DNA from 4 places in the Mesorhizobium sp. M0659 genome. Region 1 is predicted to be linked to each of the others. Evidence: predicted binding sites of a transcription regulator. Region 1 holds the regulator's gene; each other region holds the start of a gene.
What was found. Region 1 encodes PhoB, which activates phosphate uptake and scavenging genes when phosphate is short. Its sites were predicted from a motif close to TGTCATNNANCTGTCAT; they were not measured.
Positions count from the first base shown of each region.

Region 2: the regulator PhoB is predicted to act here: its motif matches at 1,864-1,880, upstream of olsB (l-ornithine N(alpha)-acyltransferase).
Region 3: the regulator PhoB is predicted to act here: its motif matches at 2,183-2,199, upstream of NKI31_RS18415 (alkaline phosphatase D family protein).
Region 4: the regulator PhoB is predicted to act here: its motif matches at 1,339-1,355, upstream of NKI31_RS13930 (bifunctional 2',3'-cyclic-nucleotide 2'-phosphodiesterase/3'-nucleotidase).

Region 1 is NZ_JAMYPY010000003.1:378,580-382,883, reverse strand. Features, by position in the region: gene pstA (phosphate ABC transporter permease PstA) at 1-468, shown strand, start outside; gene pstB (phosphate ABC transporter ATP-binding protein PstB) at 486-1,310, shown strand; gene phoU (phosphate signaling complex protein PhoU) at 1,352-2,056, shown strand; gene phoB (phosphate regulon transcriptional regulator PhoB) at 2,073-2,762, shown strand; gene NKI31_RS07285 (ROK family protein) at 2,793-4,028, opposite strand; gene xylF (D-xylose ABC transporter substrate-binding protein) at 4,295-4,304, shown strand, end outside.
Region 2 is NZ_JAMYPY010000003.1:48,071-52,374, reverse strand. Features, by position in the region: gene grpE (nucleotide exchange factor GrpE) at 1-79, shown strand, start outside; gene NKI31_RS05745 (trimeric intracellular cation channel family protein) at 206-838, shown strand; gene olsB (l-ornithine N(alpha)-acyltransferase) at 925-1,800, opposite strand; gene NKI31_RS05735 (response regulator) at 2,066-4,304, opposite strand, start outside.
Region 3 is NZ_JAMYPY010000010.1:231,094-235,397, forward strand. Features, by position in the region: gene typA (translational GTPase TypA) at 1-13, opposite strand, end outside; gene NKI31_RS18410 (hypothetical protein) at 211-489, shown strand; gene NKI31_RS18415 (alkaline phosphatase D family protein) at 537-2,111, opposite strand; gene NKI31_RS18420 (MFS transporter) at 2,375-3,658, opposite strand; gene NKI31_RS18425 (TetR/AcrR family transcriptional regulator) at 3,732-4,304, shown strand, end outside.
Region 4 is NZ_JAMYPY010000007.1:154,257-158,560, forward strand. Features, by position in the region: gene NKI31_RS13925 (NAD(P)/FAD-dependent oxidoreductase) at 50-1,315, shown strand; gene NKI31_RS13930 (bifunctional 2',3'-cyclic-nucleotide 2'-phosphodiesterase/3'-nucleotidase) at 1,457-3,436, shown strand; gene NKI31_RS13935 (class I SAM-dependent methyltransferase) at 3,498-4,304, opposite strand, start outside.

The DNA.
Region 1 (4,304 bases):
TTCCTCGGCATGCCGCGCTCGGCTTCCTTCGTCGGCGGCCTGGTGCTGACCTTGATGACATTGCCGACCATAATCATCGCCACGCGCGCCGCCCTCGCCGCGGTGCCGCCGTCGATCCGCTCGGCGGCCCTAGGTCTCGGCGCCTCCAAGATGCAGATGGTGTTCCATCACATCCTGCCGCTTGCCGCCCCAGGCATCCTTACCGGCACCATCATCGGCCTGGCGCGTGCGCTCGGCGAGACAGCACCGCTGCTCTTGATCGGCATGGTCGCTTTCGTCGCCGATTATCCGACGACGCCTTTCGATCCGGCGACCGCGCTGCCGGTTCAGATCTATATGTGGGCAAACGAGGCTGAGCGCGCTTTTGTCGAGCGCATGTCCGGCGCCATCATCATCCTGCTCGTCTTCCTCATGGCCATGAACATCACCGCGATCGTGCTCCGGCGCCGGTTCGAGCGGCGCTGGTAGAAAAAAGGCAATTTGGTATGAACATCATGACCGAACAGTCCCTTGAGAATGCAGTGGGCGACAAAATGAACGCCAAGTCGAACGAAGTCATCAAGATGCGCGGCGACAAGGTCGGCGTCTTCTACGGCGAGAAGCAGGCGTTGTTCGACGTCAATCTCGACGTCCGCCAGAACCAGGTGACGGCGCTGATCGGCCCGTCCGGCTGCGGCAAGTCGACCTTCCTGCGCTGCCTCAACCGCATGAACGACACCATCGATTCGGCGCGGGTGACCGGCAAGATCACGCTCGATGAAGACGACATCTACGACAAGAACATCGATGTCGTCGAACTGCGCGCCCGCGTCGGCATGGTGTTCCAGAAACCCAACCCGTTCCCGAAGTCGATCTACGAGAACGTCGCCTACGGCCCGCGCATCCATGGGCTGGCCAAGCGCAAGTCCGACATGGACCAGATCGTCGAGCAGAGCCTGAAGAAGGCTGCGATCTGGAACGAGGTCAAGGACCGCCTGCAGGAGCCCGGCACCGGCCTGTCCGGCGGCCAGCAGCAGCGCCTGTGCATCGCGCGCGCCATCGCCGTGTCGCCGGAGGTGATCCTGATGGACGAGCCCTGCTCGGCGCTCGATCCGATCGCCACCGCCCGTGTCGAGGAGCTGATCGACGAACTGCGCCAGAACTACACGATCGTCATCGTCACCCACTCGATGCAGCAGGCGGCGCGCGTGTCGCAGCGTACAGCGATGTTCCATCTCGGCTATCTCGTCGAGGAGGGCGCCACCGACAAGATGTTCACCAACCCCGACCACAAGCGCACCCAGGACTACATTACCGGCCGCTTCGGCTGAGCCGTCCGGCGGGTGAATTTTCAGGCACGAGGACCAAGATCATGGGTGAACATACCGTCGCCTCCTTCGATGAAGAGCTCGGGCAGATCAGCAAGCTGATCCGTGACATGGGCGATCTGGCAGGCTCGATGGTCAGCGGCTCGACCAGGGCGCTGCTCAATTCGGACAATGCGCTGGCACAGCGTGTCGTTTCCGACGACGCCATCATGGATGCGCGCCAGCGCGAACTGGACGACCGCGCCATCACGCTGATCGCCAAGCGCCAGCCGATGGCCAACGATCTGCGCGCCGTGGTCGGCTCGATCCGCATGGCGGGCGACCTCGAGCGCATCGGCGACCTCGCCAAGAACATCGCCAAACGCGTCGGCACCGTGGGCTTGAGCGTCACGCCGCGCGACCTCTCGCACTCCATCGATGCCATGGCGCAACTGGTGCTGATCCAGGTGCAAGGCGTCGTCGAGGAATATGCCGCCACCGATGCGGCAGCGCTTGCAAAACTCAGGAATGACGACGAGCGCATCGACGTCAAATACACGTCCGTGTTTCGTGAGCTCTTGACCTACATGATGGAAGACCCTCGCAACATCACCGCCTGCACGCATCTCTTGTTCTGCGCCAAGAATCTTGAGCGCATCGGCGATCATGTCACCAACATCGCCGAAAATGCGTATTATGTGCTGACCGGCCAGCAATTGCCCGCCAATCGTCCGAAGCAGGACGAGACGGCGATGGCCACGCCGGCCTGATGAGGGTGAACTGCCTATGATCGCGCCACGCATCATGGTCGTGGAGGACGAGGAGCCGCTAGGCGTGCTCCTCCGCTACAACCTCGAATCCGAAGGCTATCACGTCGAGGTGGTGACACGCGGCGACGAGGCCGAGATCCGCCTGCAGGAAAACGTGCCCGATCTCCTGGTGCTCGACTGGATGGTGCCCGCTGTTTCCGGCATCGAGCTCTGCCGGCGGCTTAGAGTGCGGCCCGAAACCGAGCGGCTGCCGATCATCATGCTGACCGCGCGCGGTGAGGAAAGCGATCGCGTGCGCGGCCTGTCCACCGGTGCCGACGACTATCTGGTCAAGCCATTCTCGACGCCGGAGTTCATGGCGCGCGTGAAGGCGCTGCTGCGCCGGGCCAAGCCGGAAGTGCTGTCCAGCGTGCTCAAGGTCGGCGACATCGTGCTCGACCGCGAGTCGCACCGTGTCTACCGCAAGAAGAGCGAGATCAGGCTCGGACCGACCGAGTTCCGGCTGCTCGAATTCATGATGCGCCATCCCGGCCGCGTGTTCTCGCGCAGCCAGCTGCTCGACAATGTCTGGGGCGAGACGATCTACATCGACGAGCGAACCGTCGACGTCCATGTCGGGCGCTTACGCAAAGCGGTCAACAACGGCCGCATGCCGGATGTCATCCGTACCATTCGCGGCGCCGGCTACGCGATCAGGGAAGACTAGGATGCTGCGCGTCGCGCCGTTGCCGGCCATTCAGGCGACATGCTTGCCGGATTTGGCCTGAATGCCCGGCGCGAAAATCTCCTGATCGACGAAGCCGAGCGCGCGCATGGCACAGCCTTCGCGGATCAGCGGCAGCTCGTTGGGCTCGGTGTCGAAGGAGATCGACTTCGAGTGCTGGCCGCCGGCGGTCTGGGCGATCGCTTCGCGCAATGCCGGCTCGATCAGGTCGAAGGCGGCGGCGCTGACGCCAACCATGGCGACAGGCGCCGGGTCGATCAGCGCAAACAGGCTGCCGAGGCCGAAGCCGAGCGCCTCACCGGCCTTGCGATAGGCTTCGCGCTCCGGGCCATCGGTTTCGCGGGCGCGCGCGGCGAGTGCGCGCATATCAGCGTCGCCGATATCGACCGGCTCGGCATCTTCGCTCATCATTTTGGCGCTGCGCCAGATGGCGTAGTTTCCGGCATAGGCCTCGACGCAGCCGCGCCGCCCGCAGCGGCAGAGCGCGCCGCCCGGACGGTGGATCATGTGGCCGAACTCGCCGCCCGAGGAATGGGTGCCGGTGAACAGTTCGCCTTTCAGCACCAGCCCCATGCCGATGCCGTGCGACAAGAGGATCGCGATGAAATTGTCGCAGTAGCGCTCGGGCTGGCGCCATTGCAGGGCCACCGCCATCATATTGCAGTCGTTCTCCATGGTGGCAGGAATGCCGAATTCCGCTTCCAACATGTCGGCGAAGGCAATGTCGGTCAGTGGCGTGATTGGCGACCACAGCATGGCCCGCGCCTGCGAATCGGTGATGCCCTGGATGCCCATGGCAATGCGGGCGATGCTCTGGACATCGAGGTCCGGGTCCGCGAGACGCCGCCCGACGATTGCTACGCATTCGCCGATCAGCTCGTCGCGCGGCATGGTCAGCGTGTCGAGCCGGCGCTGTTCTTCCGCGACCACCTGGCCGGCATAGTCGATGACGGTGACGGAGAGGAAGTTCAGCGACAGCACCACGGTCATGACCGCCGCCGCTTCCGGGTTGAGGCCAAGGCCGACCTGCGGCCGGCCGCGTTTCAGCGAGCCGGTCTCGCCAGGCTTGCCTTCAATCAGGATGCCTTCTTGAATTAGATCAGACGAGATTGCCGATATCGTCGAATGGCTGAGGCCGGTGGTCGCCGCAATCTCGGTCCGCGACGGCTGGCCGGCCCGGCGCACGGCCGAAATCACCATCGCACGGTTGCGACGGCGCAGATCGTCGTGGCGGATCCCAACCGACATTTGTTTTCCTCCCGGCCTCCTCGCGCCTCATGATAGTGAAGGCGTTCGACGGCACCAGCCAAATATTGGCAGACGCCGGCAGCCCTGTCATTGTTTATTGCGGAGCTCGAAAAAATTCGGCAACGCCATCAGAATCCATCATAATCGATGTTGACAGTGCCTTATCATTGAACCAGTATTTTTTCGAGGCTCGAAAAAATGGAGCCTCTTTGTGCAGGCCTTCGGGCCGGTTTTGTCGCGCCGTGGGCGGCGCAGGGAGGGTTATAATGAACAGAT
Region 2 (4,304 bases), 330 kb from region 1:
GGGCGGCCCCAAGATCGCGGCCACCGAAGCGCCGGTCGAGCCGGGGCCGGTGAACGAGCAGGCCGAGAAGGATGCGTGAGTAGGGAATAGCCAGTAGGGAATAGGGAATAGGGAATAGGGAATAGGGAATAGGCAGGCGTATCAATCGCGCGGCTTCGTGTTATTCATACTTTCCCTAATTCCCAATCCCTACTACCTCATGTCCCTGACACCCATCGACCTCCTCGACTATGCCGGCGTCGCCGTCTTTGCCGCGACCGGGGCGTTGGCGGCTTCGCGCAAGCAGCTCGACATTATCGGCTTCCTGTTTCTGGCCAGCGTCACCGGCATTGGCGGCGGCACGCTTCGCGACGTCATCCTCAACCTGCCCGTCTTTTGGGTCGCCAACTCCGGCTATGTCTTGGTTTGCGCGGCGGTTGCGGTGCTGGTCTTCTTCATCGCTCACCGCGTCGAATCCCGCTGGAAATGGCTGCTCTGGCTCGACGCCATCGGATTGGCGGCCTTTTCCGTAATGGGCGCGGCCAAGGGGCTGGCCATCACCGGCTCGCCGGTCGTCTCCGTTGTTATGGGCGTGCTGACAGCTACGTTCGGCGGCATCCTGCGCGATCTGCTGGCCGGCGAGCCATCGGTGCTGCTCAGGCCCGAAATCTACGTCACCGCCGCACTCGCGGGCGCCGGCCTCTACACACTTGGCGATCTTGCCGGCCTGCCACCGCTCGCCTCGGATGTCGCCGGCTTCGTCGCGGCTTTCCTGGTGCGCGGCGGCGCGCTGAAATTCGGCTGGACCTTTCCGTCCTACAAGAGCCGCCCGGGACGGCGACCGGAGGATATTCCGTAGGGAGAGGGATTAGGGAATAGGGAATAGTCGGTAGTCAGCAATTCGCGGCAGCCTTCACTACTGCCTACTGCCTACTGCCTACTGCCTCACGCCGCAAAGCGCTGCGCTTCCCCGCCATAATAGTTGACGTAGCGGGCGCCGATTTCCTTGACCGGCATCACCACGAACACATCGACCGTGGAGAACTCACGGTCGATGACGCAGCCGTCGCCGATGCGGGCGCCGACGCGCAGATAGCCCTTGACCAACGGCGGCATGGCCGCGATCGCCGCCTTGGCGTTGACCGCCTCGATCGGCATCAGGTCCATCGAGCAATAGCGCCCGGAGACCGCCCGCACATCCCAGGCGGAGTTGGTCCGGCAGTGATGGGCAAGGTAGGTGAGCGCCTCGGCATGCGCAGCCGGCACCGTGCCAGGGAACGAGGCACAACCGGTCATCACGCCGATCTCATAGTGGTTGATGTAGGCCCAGATGCCTTGCCACAGCGCCTCGATGGTGCGCTTCGAGCGGTATTCCGGCAGCACGCAGGAGCGGCCGAGCTCAAGGAAGCGCTGGCCGGGATGGCGGGCGATCAGCTTGGTCAGTTCGAACTCGCCTTCGGAATAGAAGCCGCCGGCGGTCGCCGCAATCTCTTGCCGCAGCAGGCGGTAAGTGCCGACGATGCGGCGATGCTCGGGGCCGGAGATCGAGGTGTCAAGCACCAGCAGATGGTCGCACAGCGGGTCGAAGCGGTCGGCGTCGCGCCGGTCCTGCGCCTGGAACAGGTCCTTCCTGGCGCCAAGCTCGTCATAAAACACCCGGTAGCGCACTTCCTGCGCGGCGGCGATCTCGGCCTCATTGCGGGCAAGCCGCACTTCGAGATTGCCGATACGGCCCAGCGGTGCGCCTGTTGCGACGGCATCGGCGTTCCGCGCGGCGAGCAAAGCGCCGCCTGCGCTGGGCCGAGTGTCACATTCCGGCATAACTGTATGCACGAGTGATTCTCCTTCGAGCCATCCCTCTTGGCACGGGGATACGGTGTAGGTGCAACAGGATTGTGACAGTACCGTGATACGGCGCGACGGGCAATACTTCGTCGGCTGGCGAAAACCCTCATTCGGCTACCTACGTGACGCGAGGATTGCACAGCGTCGCGTCGCGCTGGGACGATTCACGCGACGCGCTTCAAGTCTTTGTTTTGTGCATGTCGTCTTCTCAAAACCGGGGCCACTTTTGAGCGACATGAATTCAGGCGGCCACCTGGCCCTCGACGGCATGGACCAGCGCGTCGGGATCGAGCGGCTTGGTGACAAAGCCGCTGGCGCCATGGGCGAGCACGGTGTGGCGGGTCTTTTCCTGGCTGTCGGCCGAAAGCACCATGATCGGAACCGGCGGCACAGCCATTTCCTCCTCGTGGCGGCGGATGGCGGCGATCGCGTCCAGCCCGTCCATGACCGGCATGTGCAAATCCATCAGCACCACATCGAAGCGATTTTTCAGCCCGGCTTCGGTCACCGCCTCGACCGCGGCCTTGCCATTGCCGACCACTTTCACGCGATGTCCCGCCTTCAAAAGCGTGGCGCGAGCAAGCATGGCGTTGATGTCGTTGTCTTCGGCGATCAGCACCGACAAACCTTGCTGGCGCCCGCCATGGGCACGAAGCGAGGACGCGCCGGTCTTTTCCGGCTTGGGCGGCGGCAAGGCAGAGGCATGACTGGTCAGCAGCACGCGCAGCAGGGTTTCGCCGCGCACCGGCCTCGCCAGGAAGGTGGCGTAGCCGTTGGTGCGGAATTCGCCAAGCATGCCGCGGTCGGTCGGCGCGATCAGCGTGATCGTCTCGCAATCGGCAAAGCCACTCTGGCGCAGGCGCTTGAGCAGTCTGCCGTCGCCGTCCTCCAGGGCCGCGTCGATCAACAGCACATCGCAATGTTCGGCGAAGGGCGTCGCCTGGGAAGCGGTTGCGGCGACCTCGACGGCGCCGCCATGGGCGCGGATGGTGCGGGCGATGGCGTCGGCCTCGACGGCGTTCTTCGACACGATCACGGCGCGCCGGCCGGCCAGGATGTTCTGCCGGTTCTGCGGTGCTTCGGTTGCTCCTGCGGCCGGGATCCCGAAGACGAATTCCGATCCCTCGCCAAGCCGGCTCGACACCGAAATGGCACCGCCCATGGCGGCGACCAGGCGCCTCGATATGGCCAGACCGAGGCCGGCGCCGCCATGGGTGCGGGTCGAGGTGCCGTCGGACTGTTCGAACTCCTCGAAGATGCGCTCCATGTCGTCTTCGCGCAGGCCGGGGCCGGTGTCGGTAACGGTGAAGCAGATGCGGTCGCTGGTATCGGTGCGGGCGCGCGCAATCGAGACCAGCACGCCGCCGGTGTCGGTGAACTTGATCGCATTGCCGATCAGGTTGAGCAGCACCTGCCTGACCCTGCCGGGATCGGCCATGATCATCTGCGGCACGTCGGGCTCGACATGACAGCCGAGGCCGATTTTCTTGGCGAAGGCTTTCGCTGCCATCAGTTCGACGATGTTGTCGGCGATTTCGCGCAGCGATGTCGGCTGCGGCTCCGGGTCGAAACGGCCGGCCTCTATCTTGGAATAGTCGAGCAAATCCTCGATGAGCGCCAAAAGGGCGCTGGCCGAGGTCGAGACAGCGCCGACATAGGTGCGCTGCTCGGGCGACAGATTGGTGTCAGCCAGAAGCTTGGCCATGCCCATGATGCCGTTCATCGGCGTGCGGATCTCATGGCTGACGGTGGCGAGGAAGCGCGACTTGGCCTGGCTGGCATATTCGGCGCGCTCGCGCGCGGTGATCAGCGAGGATTCGGCGCGTTTGCGCGCGGTGATGTCGCGGGCAATCGCCCGGTGCGAGACGGCGCCGCTATCCTTGTCGCGTACCGACAGTTCGATCCATGAGAACCAGCGCGGACCGTTCGGGGTGCGTATGGAGACGTCGGTGGAACTCAGGCATTCATGATCGGAAAAGGCGGCGTCGGGGACGATGCCGACATCAATGCCGTGTTCGGCGAGGGTCCTGCCGGCAAGGTCGCGTTGGTCGGTTCCGACGAGGCTGGCGAAAACCTTGTTGGCGTAGACGATGTGGCCATCGCGGTCGCGGTGGACGACGAGATCGCCGAGCGCATCGATCAGCCCGCGAAAACGCTCCTCGCTCTCCTGCATCTCCCACATACGGTCGGCCAGCGTCTCGATTTCGGCGCGGCTACGGGCCGCGGTTTCGTCGAGCAAGGCCGCCGCGCGGCGGACGGTGCGGCGGCTGCGCAGGTGCATGGCGACGCCGGCAAGGCCTGTCGCCAGCAGGCCGAGGGTGATGAAGATCGGCGCACCGGTGAGGTGGGAGAGGCCCGCCAGCACGACACTGGCGACCACCGTCAGGAACGGCAGGCCCTCGGACGTGGCGCGCGGCAAATCCGGCGCCCGAGGCGGCGGCGCAACACGCTGCCGCTTCGCCGTCGCCGGACTCGGCCCG
Region 3 (4,304 bases), on a different contig from region 1:
TACGAATTTTCATTTTGTGGTCTCGGGAGCGTTGCAGGCAGCAGGCCAAAAGGCGCCGCCTCTTTCGGTTGCGCGGCTCATACAGGGTTTTTCGCAATTGCGAAAGAGGAGGCGCACCACCAAATACTCATCAAATCTTAAGCATCTCGGTGTGAGATGGTTTTGTTAACCAAGGCGGGAACCTTTCTGGGCCCGGGTAGTTCGAAATTCATGACCGACAAACTCAACCGATTTTGGCCCCTCATCGCTTCGGTCGCATTCGCTGCCGTGCTGGCGGCCAATGCCGCTCAATCGGCCGCCACGGTGAAGGAAGCCAATCCGGCTTCGTCGTCCGACCGGACGGCCGAGCAGATGTTTGCCGACGCCCCTGATGGCGTCGACCCCGTGGTCACCGGCCCGGTCAGCGCCTCTTTCAAGCAGAGGCAGCGGGTTGCAGGCTGCGACAGCGCGGTGTGGCCGAAGATTCCGACGGTTTGCTACCCGGACTGACGGCTGCCCATTCCAGGCATAGCGATCCTTCGCACCGACCCAAAGGCTTACGCCGACCGCACCGGATCGAGCGTCACCTTGTAAAGCTCGATGTCGTCGCGATCCATAAGCCGCACGGTCAGCTGCTCTGTCGCCCCTGAAATGTCCACCAGGCCAAAGAACTGCAGGCCGGCCGAGGGTGGCAGGTTCTGGCCCTGTTCGGTGGTCGGCGCCTTGATGAATTTCAGCTCCGGGCCGAAGGTCATGTCGAAATCATTGGGACCGAAGGTACCGGCGTGGATCGGGCCCGAGACGAATTCCCAGAAAGGATTGAAATCCTGGAACCGCGCCTTGTCGGGGTTGTAATAGTGCGCCGCCGTGTAGTGGACATCGGCGGTCAACCAGACCGTGTTGGTGATGCCGGCAGTCTTGATGTAGCGCAACAGGTCGGCGATCTCGAGCTCGCGGCCTTTGGGCAGGCCATTGTCGCCATTGCTGATGGCTTCCGCGCCGACCTTCTTGGCGCCGTCGTCCCAGACGACGAGGCCGAGCGGCATGTCGGCGGCAATGATCTTCCAGGTCGCCCTGGAATTCGTCAGCTCGCGCTTCAGCCATTTCGTCTGCTGTTCGCCCAGCATGCGTGACTGCGGCGTCATGTCCTCCTGCATGTCGGGGCCGTTCGGGCCGCGATAGGAGCGCATGTCGAGGAAGAACACGTCGAGCAGCGGCCCATGCGCGATCTTGCGGTAGACGCGGCCGGGCTCGGACGGCTCGTAGCGGATCGTCGTCATCTCATGGAAGGCGCGCGCCGCACGCGCCGCGAGCACATGGACGGATTTTTCGGTGTAGCGGCTGTCGGCGCCGAGATTCTTCGAATCCGACCAGTTGTTCAGCACCTCGTGATCGTCCCACTGGTAGAAGGTCGGGCAGATGGCGCTCAAGGCCAGAACGTTTTTGTCCATCATGTTGTATTTCCACTGGTCGCGGTACTCATCCAGCGTCTCGGCCACCTTGCGCTTGCCGTCGATCAGGACGACGTTTTTCCACTTGCCGCCGCCAGGCAGGTCTACCTCGTCCTTCATGGCGCCATCGGCATAGATGGTGTCGCCGGAATGCAGGAAGAAATCCGGCGTGTGCCTGGCGATGGTGGCGTAGGTTTTCATGCCGGTCTCATCGATTCCCCAGCCCTGGCCGGCCGTGTCGCCCGACCAGGCGAATTTTATGTCGCGCTTCGAGGCGGGTGCTGTGCGGAAACGGCCGACGATCGGTTCGGAAACGGCGTTGATATCCGACAGGTCGGCGGCAGTCATCCGGTAGAAGATATCCTGGTCGGAGGCGAGGTCGGTGAGCAGGCGCTTGACCGTGAAGTCGCTGGCCGGCGAGGTATCGAGCGGCGCCAGCCGCGTCGCATTGGCGAAGTTTTCCGTCGACGACACTTCGAACATGACGCGCGAAGGCCGGTCGGTGCGCGTCCACACCATGCCGCTCGAGGCATCGACATCGCCGGACTGGACGCCATGGGTGAAGGCCGGGCGCTGGCTGGCGCGCGAATAATAGGGCAAAGCGAGCCCCGATGCGCCGAGCAGACCGGCGGCGCTGGCAGAGGTGACGAAAGCGCGGCGGGTCAACGAGATCTTGTTCATGGCTGTCTCCTGATGGCTTCGAACGGTGCCAGCAAGCTCCAGCTTCAATGTTTCAGCCACATCTCGGGAAGATGAAACTTTGATAACAATCGACAGGTGATCTCCGCCCTTGAGGGGGGAGATGTCGCCGAAGGCGACAGAAGGGGGTCGCCTCGCTTGGAGCGCCGACCTCCTATGCGCAAGAGGCTGAGTCCGGTCGCACGGCCCCCCTCTGGCCGCTTCGCGGCCATCTCCCCCCTGATGGGGGAGATTAGTACCGCGCCTTACGCCGCTTGCGGCTCCGGATCGAAAGCCGGCCTGCTCGTATTGATCAGCAGCGACAGACACGCAGCCACGATCGCCGTCAAACCGGCGATCAGGAAGGCCAGTTCGTAATTGCCCTGCAATTCGCGCATGGTGCCGCCGAAGGCAGCGGCGGTGGCGGCCCCCACCTGGTGGCCGGCGACGATCCAGCCGAACACGATCGGGCCGCTGCGGTCGCCGAAGGCCTCGTTGGCGAGCCTGAGCGTCGGCGGCACGGTGGCGATCCAGTCCAGACCGTAGAGCACGGCGAAGATGATCAGGCTGGTCGCCGAGAAGCCGGAATAGGGCAGATAGATCAGCGCCAGGCCGCGAATGCCGTAGTAGACGCCGAGCAGCTTGCGCGGGTCGAAACGGTCGGTGAGCCAACCTGACAAAGTCGTGCCGATCAGGTCGAAAATGCCCATCAGCGACAACAGGCCCGCGGCCTGCACCTCGGGGATGCCCATGTCGCCGCAGAAGGAGATCAGATGCGTGCCGACCAGCCCGTTGGTGGTGAAACCGCAGATGAAGAAGGTGGCGAACAGATACCAGAAGACGCGGGTGCCGGCAGCGCGGCGCAGCGTGTTGAGCGTATGCGCCAGGAAATTGCCTTGCGATGCCGGCGACACCGGCGGCACGTCATCGGCCCCGGCGCCATAGCGCACCATGCCGATCGAAGCGGGACGCTCCGGAACCAACAGCCAGACCAGCGGCAGAAGACAGGCAGTGGCGATCGAGACGGCGGTAGCGACGGGCTGCCAGCCGCCCGACTGGGCGAGCGATGCCAGCAGCGGCAGGAACACCAAGAGGCCGGTGGCGCTGGAGGCCGACATCAGCCCCATCACCAAGCCGCGATTGGTCTTGAACCAGCGGTTGACGATGGTGGCGCCGAGCACGGTGGCGACCGCGCCGGAGCCGATGCCGGAAAACACGCCCCAGGTGAGGAACAGATGCCATGGCTCGGTCATCAGCAGGCTGAGCGCGGTCGAGCCCGACATGATCACAAGCGAGGCAAGCAGCGTGCGGCGCAAGCCGATACGCTCCATCAACGCGGCGGCAAACGGCCCGGTCAGGCCGTAAAGGAAGATGCCGATCGCGGCGGCAATCGAAACCGTATCGCGCCCCCAGCCGAAGCTTTTATCCAACGGCAGCATCATCACCGAGGGTGCGGAACGAAGCCCGGCCGCGATCAACAAGCAGAGGAAGATGACGCCAACCACGACGAAAGCGTAGCGCTGGCCAAAGGGACGGGATTGAGCTATCATGTTACTGACCGGTACGTTGCAGGGTGAGGACATGTATACGTACCGATCGGTAACACGTCAATCGAGTCATACCATGCCAACGGACAAAAATATTGAACTGACCATCAAGGACGGTCATGCAGCCGCACCGCCCAAGGCTGCCAAGAAAATCCTCGACGTGGCCTACGACCTGTTCTACCGCCGCGGCATTCGGGCGATCGGCGTCGACGAGATCGTCAAGCGCGCCGGCGTCACCAAGCCCAGCCTCTACCGCAGCTTTCCCTCCAAGGACGAGCTCGCCGCTTCCTATCTCAGGCAATATGACCGTGAGTATTGGGAGCGTTTCGACGAAGCCGTGGCTGCCCATCCCGGCGACCCGCGGGCACAGCTCAGGGCTTTTCTGACTCGCGTCGGCAAGCGCACGCAAAGGCCGGACTATCGCGGCTGCGGCATGACCAACGCGGCGGTGGAATATCCCGAACATGGCCATCCGGCGCGTGTCGTCAGCGAGGCCAACAAGCAGGAGTTGCGCCACCGCCTGCGCGCCATGGCCGCAGCGATGGGCGCTAAAGACCCTGACACGCTCGGCGACGGCCTGCTGCTGTTGATCGAAGGCGCCTATATCAGTGGCCAGCTCTTCGGCCTCGGAGGCCCGGCGGCAGCGGTC
Region 4 (4,304 bases), on a different contig from region 1:
CGGTGCACAAAAATCACTAGATAAAGGGAGACAAACAGGGGTGAATGCGATGAGTGAAACCAGCCATCATGTCGTTGTCGTCGGCGCAGGGTTCGGCGGTCTCGAACTTACCCGGGCGCTGGCCGGCGCACCCGTGCGCATCACCATGATCGACAAGCGCAACCATCACCTTTTCCAGCCGCTGCTCTACCAGGTGGCGACCACCTCGCTGGCGACCTCGGAAGTCGCCTGGCCGATCCGTCATCTGCTGCGCAAGCGCGAGGACGTGACGACCCTGCTCGGCAACGTCACCGGCGTCGACCGTCCAGGCAAACGCGTGCTGCTTGAGGACGGCAGTTCTGTTCCCTACGACACGCTGGTGCTCGCCACCGGCGCGCGTCATGCTTATTTCGGCCACGACGAATGGGAGCCTTTCGCGCCCGGGCTGAAGACGCTTGAAGACGCAACCACCATTCGCCGGCGCATCCTGCTCGCCTTCGAGCAGGCCGAGCGCGAGACCGATCCGGCCAAGCGCCAGGCACTGCTGACACTGGTCATCGTCGGCGGCGGCCCGACCGGCGTGGAGCTTGCCGGCACCATTGTCGAACTCGCGCATGAAACGCTGCGCGGCGAATTCCGCAACATCGACACGCGTGAGGCGCGTGTGGTGCTGGTGGAGGCCGGAGACAGGATCCTAGCCAATTTCGCGCCAAAGCTGTCCGACTATGCGCGCAAGGCGCTGGAGCGGCGGGGCGTCACGGTCGAGCTTGGCCGCGCCGTCACGCGCCTCGATGCCGAAGGCGTCGTCTTTGGCGAGACGCATCTGCCGGCGCGAACCATCCTGTGGGCCGCCGGCGTAGCGGCTTCGCCCGCGGGAGAGTGGCTGGGCGCGCCGGTGGACCGGGCGGGCAGGGTAATGGTCGAGCCCGATCTGACCGTGCCGAACAGTCCGGAGATCTTCGTCGTCGGCGACACAGCGCATGTCTTGCGGCCGGACGGCAAACCGGTGCCCGGCGTGGCGCCCTCGGCCAAGCAGGAGGGCAAGCATGTTGCCGCGACGATCAGGGCGCGGCTGGCCGGCGATAGCGCGCCGCGCCCTTTCCGCTACAAACATGCCGGCGACCTGGCGACGATCGGCAAGTGGGCAGCCGTGATCGATTTCGGCTCGATCAAGCTCACGGGATGGCTTGCCTGGTGGCTGTGGGGCGTGGCGCATATCTACTTCCTGATCGGTTTTCGCAACCGGCTCTCGGTGTCGCTTAGCTGGCTATGGATCTATTTCACCGGCCAGCGCAGCGCGCGGCTGATCACCCAGGGCGATGATAACAAGGGCTGAGGTTCTCAACCGCGGCCAAGGATATTCATCCAGCCGTCACCTTTAGCTGATCGACTGACTTCCCGATGGACATGGCCGGTTTTCGGCGCGAAGCTTCCGCCCGGGGCTGGGATCTTGTCACGTCGCTGGGAAGGAAAACCAATGCCGCATCTCAATTACCCCGTCTCCCGCCGTAGTTTTCTTGCCGGTACGGCCGCCAGCGGGGCGCTGATCATGCTCCATCCGTTTTCCGCCCGCGCGCAGGCCAATCAGGCGCATCTGAGGATCATGGAGACCACCGACATCCATGTGAATGTGCTGCCTTACGACTACTACGCAGACAAAGCCAACGACACGATGGGCCTGTCGCGGACGGCGTCACTGATCGCGGCGGTGCGCAAGGAAGCCACCAATGCGATGCTGATCGACAATGGCGATCTTTTGCAGGGCAATCCGATGGGCGATTACATCGCCTATGAAAAGGGCCTCAAGGAAGGCGATCTGCATCCGATCATGAAGGGCATGAACCTGCTGGGCTATGAATGCTCGACGCTCGGCAATCACGAGTTCAATTACGGCCTGTCGTTCCTCGACAAGGTGCTGGCCGGAGCCAATTTCCCCTTCGTCTGCGCCAATCTGATCCGCGGCACCGAGCTTGCCGCCAACCCGCGCGACGACAAGCTCTACCTCAAGCCCTATGTCATCCTCGACAAGAAGATCAAGGACGGGTCGGGCGTCGAGCAGCCGATCAAGATCGGCATCATCGGCTTCGTGCCGCCGCAGATCATGGTCTGGGACCTGAAGAACCTGGAAGGCAATGTCAGGACGCGCGACATCGTCGAGGCGGCCAGGGCATGGGTGCCGCAGATCAAGGAGGAGGGCGCCGACATCGTCATCGCGCTCTCGCATTCCGGCATCGATATCAAGCAGGGCGACGGCATGGAGAACGCCTCCTTCTTCGTCGCCGGCGTCGAAGGCATCGATGCGGTGTTCACCGGCCATCAGCATCTCGTCTTCCCCGGCAAGAAGGATTTTCAGGCGCTCGAAGGCGTCGACACCGAGAAAGGCACGCTGCAGGGCAAGCCCGCCGTGATGGGCGGTTTCTGGGGCTCGCATATGGGACTGATCGATCTGCTTCTGGAACGGGACGGATCGAAATGGCGCGTAGCCTCGGCCACATCCGAGGCAAGGCCGATCTACGAGCGCGTCGACAAGGCAAACAAGCCGACGGTGGCGGACGACCAGCGCGTCGTCGATGCGCTGAAGGCGGACCATGAGGCGACACTTGCCTATGTCCGCCGACCGGTCGGCAAGACCTCGGCGCCGCTCTATTCCTATTTCGCGCTGGTCGCCGATGATCCGTCGGTGCAGATCGTCAACCAGGCGCAGAGCTGGTACCTCAAGGACATATTGAAAAGCACGCAGTGGAAGGACGTGCCGCTGCTGTCGGCGGCCGCACCCTTCAAGGCCGGCGGGCGCAACGGCGCCGACTACTATACCGACGTGCCGGTGGGCGACATCGCCATCAAGAACGTCGCCGACCTCTATCTCTATCCGAACACGGTGCGCGCCGTCGAAATCACCGGCGCGCAAGTGAAGGAATGGCTGGAAATGTCGGCCGGCATTTTCAGGAAGATCGAGCCGGGCAAGGCCGACCAGGCGCTCATCGACACCGAATTCCCGTCCTACAATTTCGATGTGATCGATGGCGTCAGCTACGGAATAGACCTGTCGCAGCTGCCGAAATACGATGCCAAGGGTGGCGTCGCCAATGCCGGCTCGAACCGCATCTTCGGCCTCAGCTTCGACGGCAAGCCTATTGATCCGGCAGCGAAATTCGTCGTCGCCACCAACAATTACCGCGCCGGCGGTGGCGGCAATTTCCCCGACATCAATGCCTCGAAGATCATCTACGAGGCGCCGGACACCAACCGCGACGTGATCGTGCGCTACGTCGTCAGCGAAGGCACGATCAACCCCTCGGCCGACGACAATTGGTCGTTCACGCCGCTGCCCGGCACCAGCGTCGTGTTCGAGACCGGCCCCAAAGCGAAGGATTTTATATCGGGAGTGAAATCGCTCAAGATCGAGCCGGCCGGCGAGGGCGAATCCGGGTTTGCGAAGTATCGCATCCTGCTTTGAGGCAAACGCGCAGGTAACAGGGAAAACGAGCGGGCATACGCCCGCTCAATCACGCTTCGGATCAGGCCTTGTAGACCACCTGGCGCACGTCGATGTAGCTGGCCCTGAAGCCGGCTTCGCAATAGTGGAGATAGAATTCCCAAAGCTTCTTGAAGCGGTCGTCGAAGCCGAGCGGGACGATCTTTTCCCACGACGCCCAGAAGCGGTTGCGCCATTCGGCAAGCGTGCGGGCATAGTCGTCCGGAAAGACGCGCTCGCGCAGATGGGAAAGGCCATGGTCGCTGCCCAGCGTCTTCAGGATCGACGGCGTCGGCAGCATGCCGCCCGGGAAGACATAGCGCTGGATGAAATCCGGCCGCGCCCGATAGGTGTCGTAAGCGGCCTCGTTGATGGTGATGATCTGCAGGCCGGCGGTGCCGCCGGGCCTCAGGCACGCCTTCATCTTGCCGAAAAATACGGGCCAATATTTTTCGCCGACCGCCTCGAACATCTCGATCGAGGCGATGCGGTCGTAAGTGCCCGTTTCGTCGCGGTAATCCTGCAGCTTGATCTCGACCTTGTCGGCAAGCCCGGCCTTCTGGATGCGCGCCTTGGCAAAATCGTGCTGTTCGCGGCTGATGGTCAGGCCGGTGACGCGGCAGCCGATCTCGCGCGCGGCAAATTCGGCAAAACCGCCCCAGCCGCAGCCGATCTCGAGCACATGGTCCTTCTTGCCGATGCCGGTATCCTTGGCCAGCGCGCGGTATTTGGCGGCCTGAGCGCTTTCCAGGTCGTTGGCGCCGGTCGCATAGAGCGCCGACGAATAGGTCATGCTGGGATCGAGCCATTGCTTGTAGAAGGCGTTGCCGAGATCGTAATGCGCCGAGAT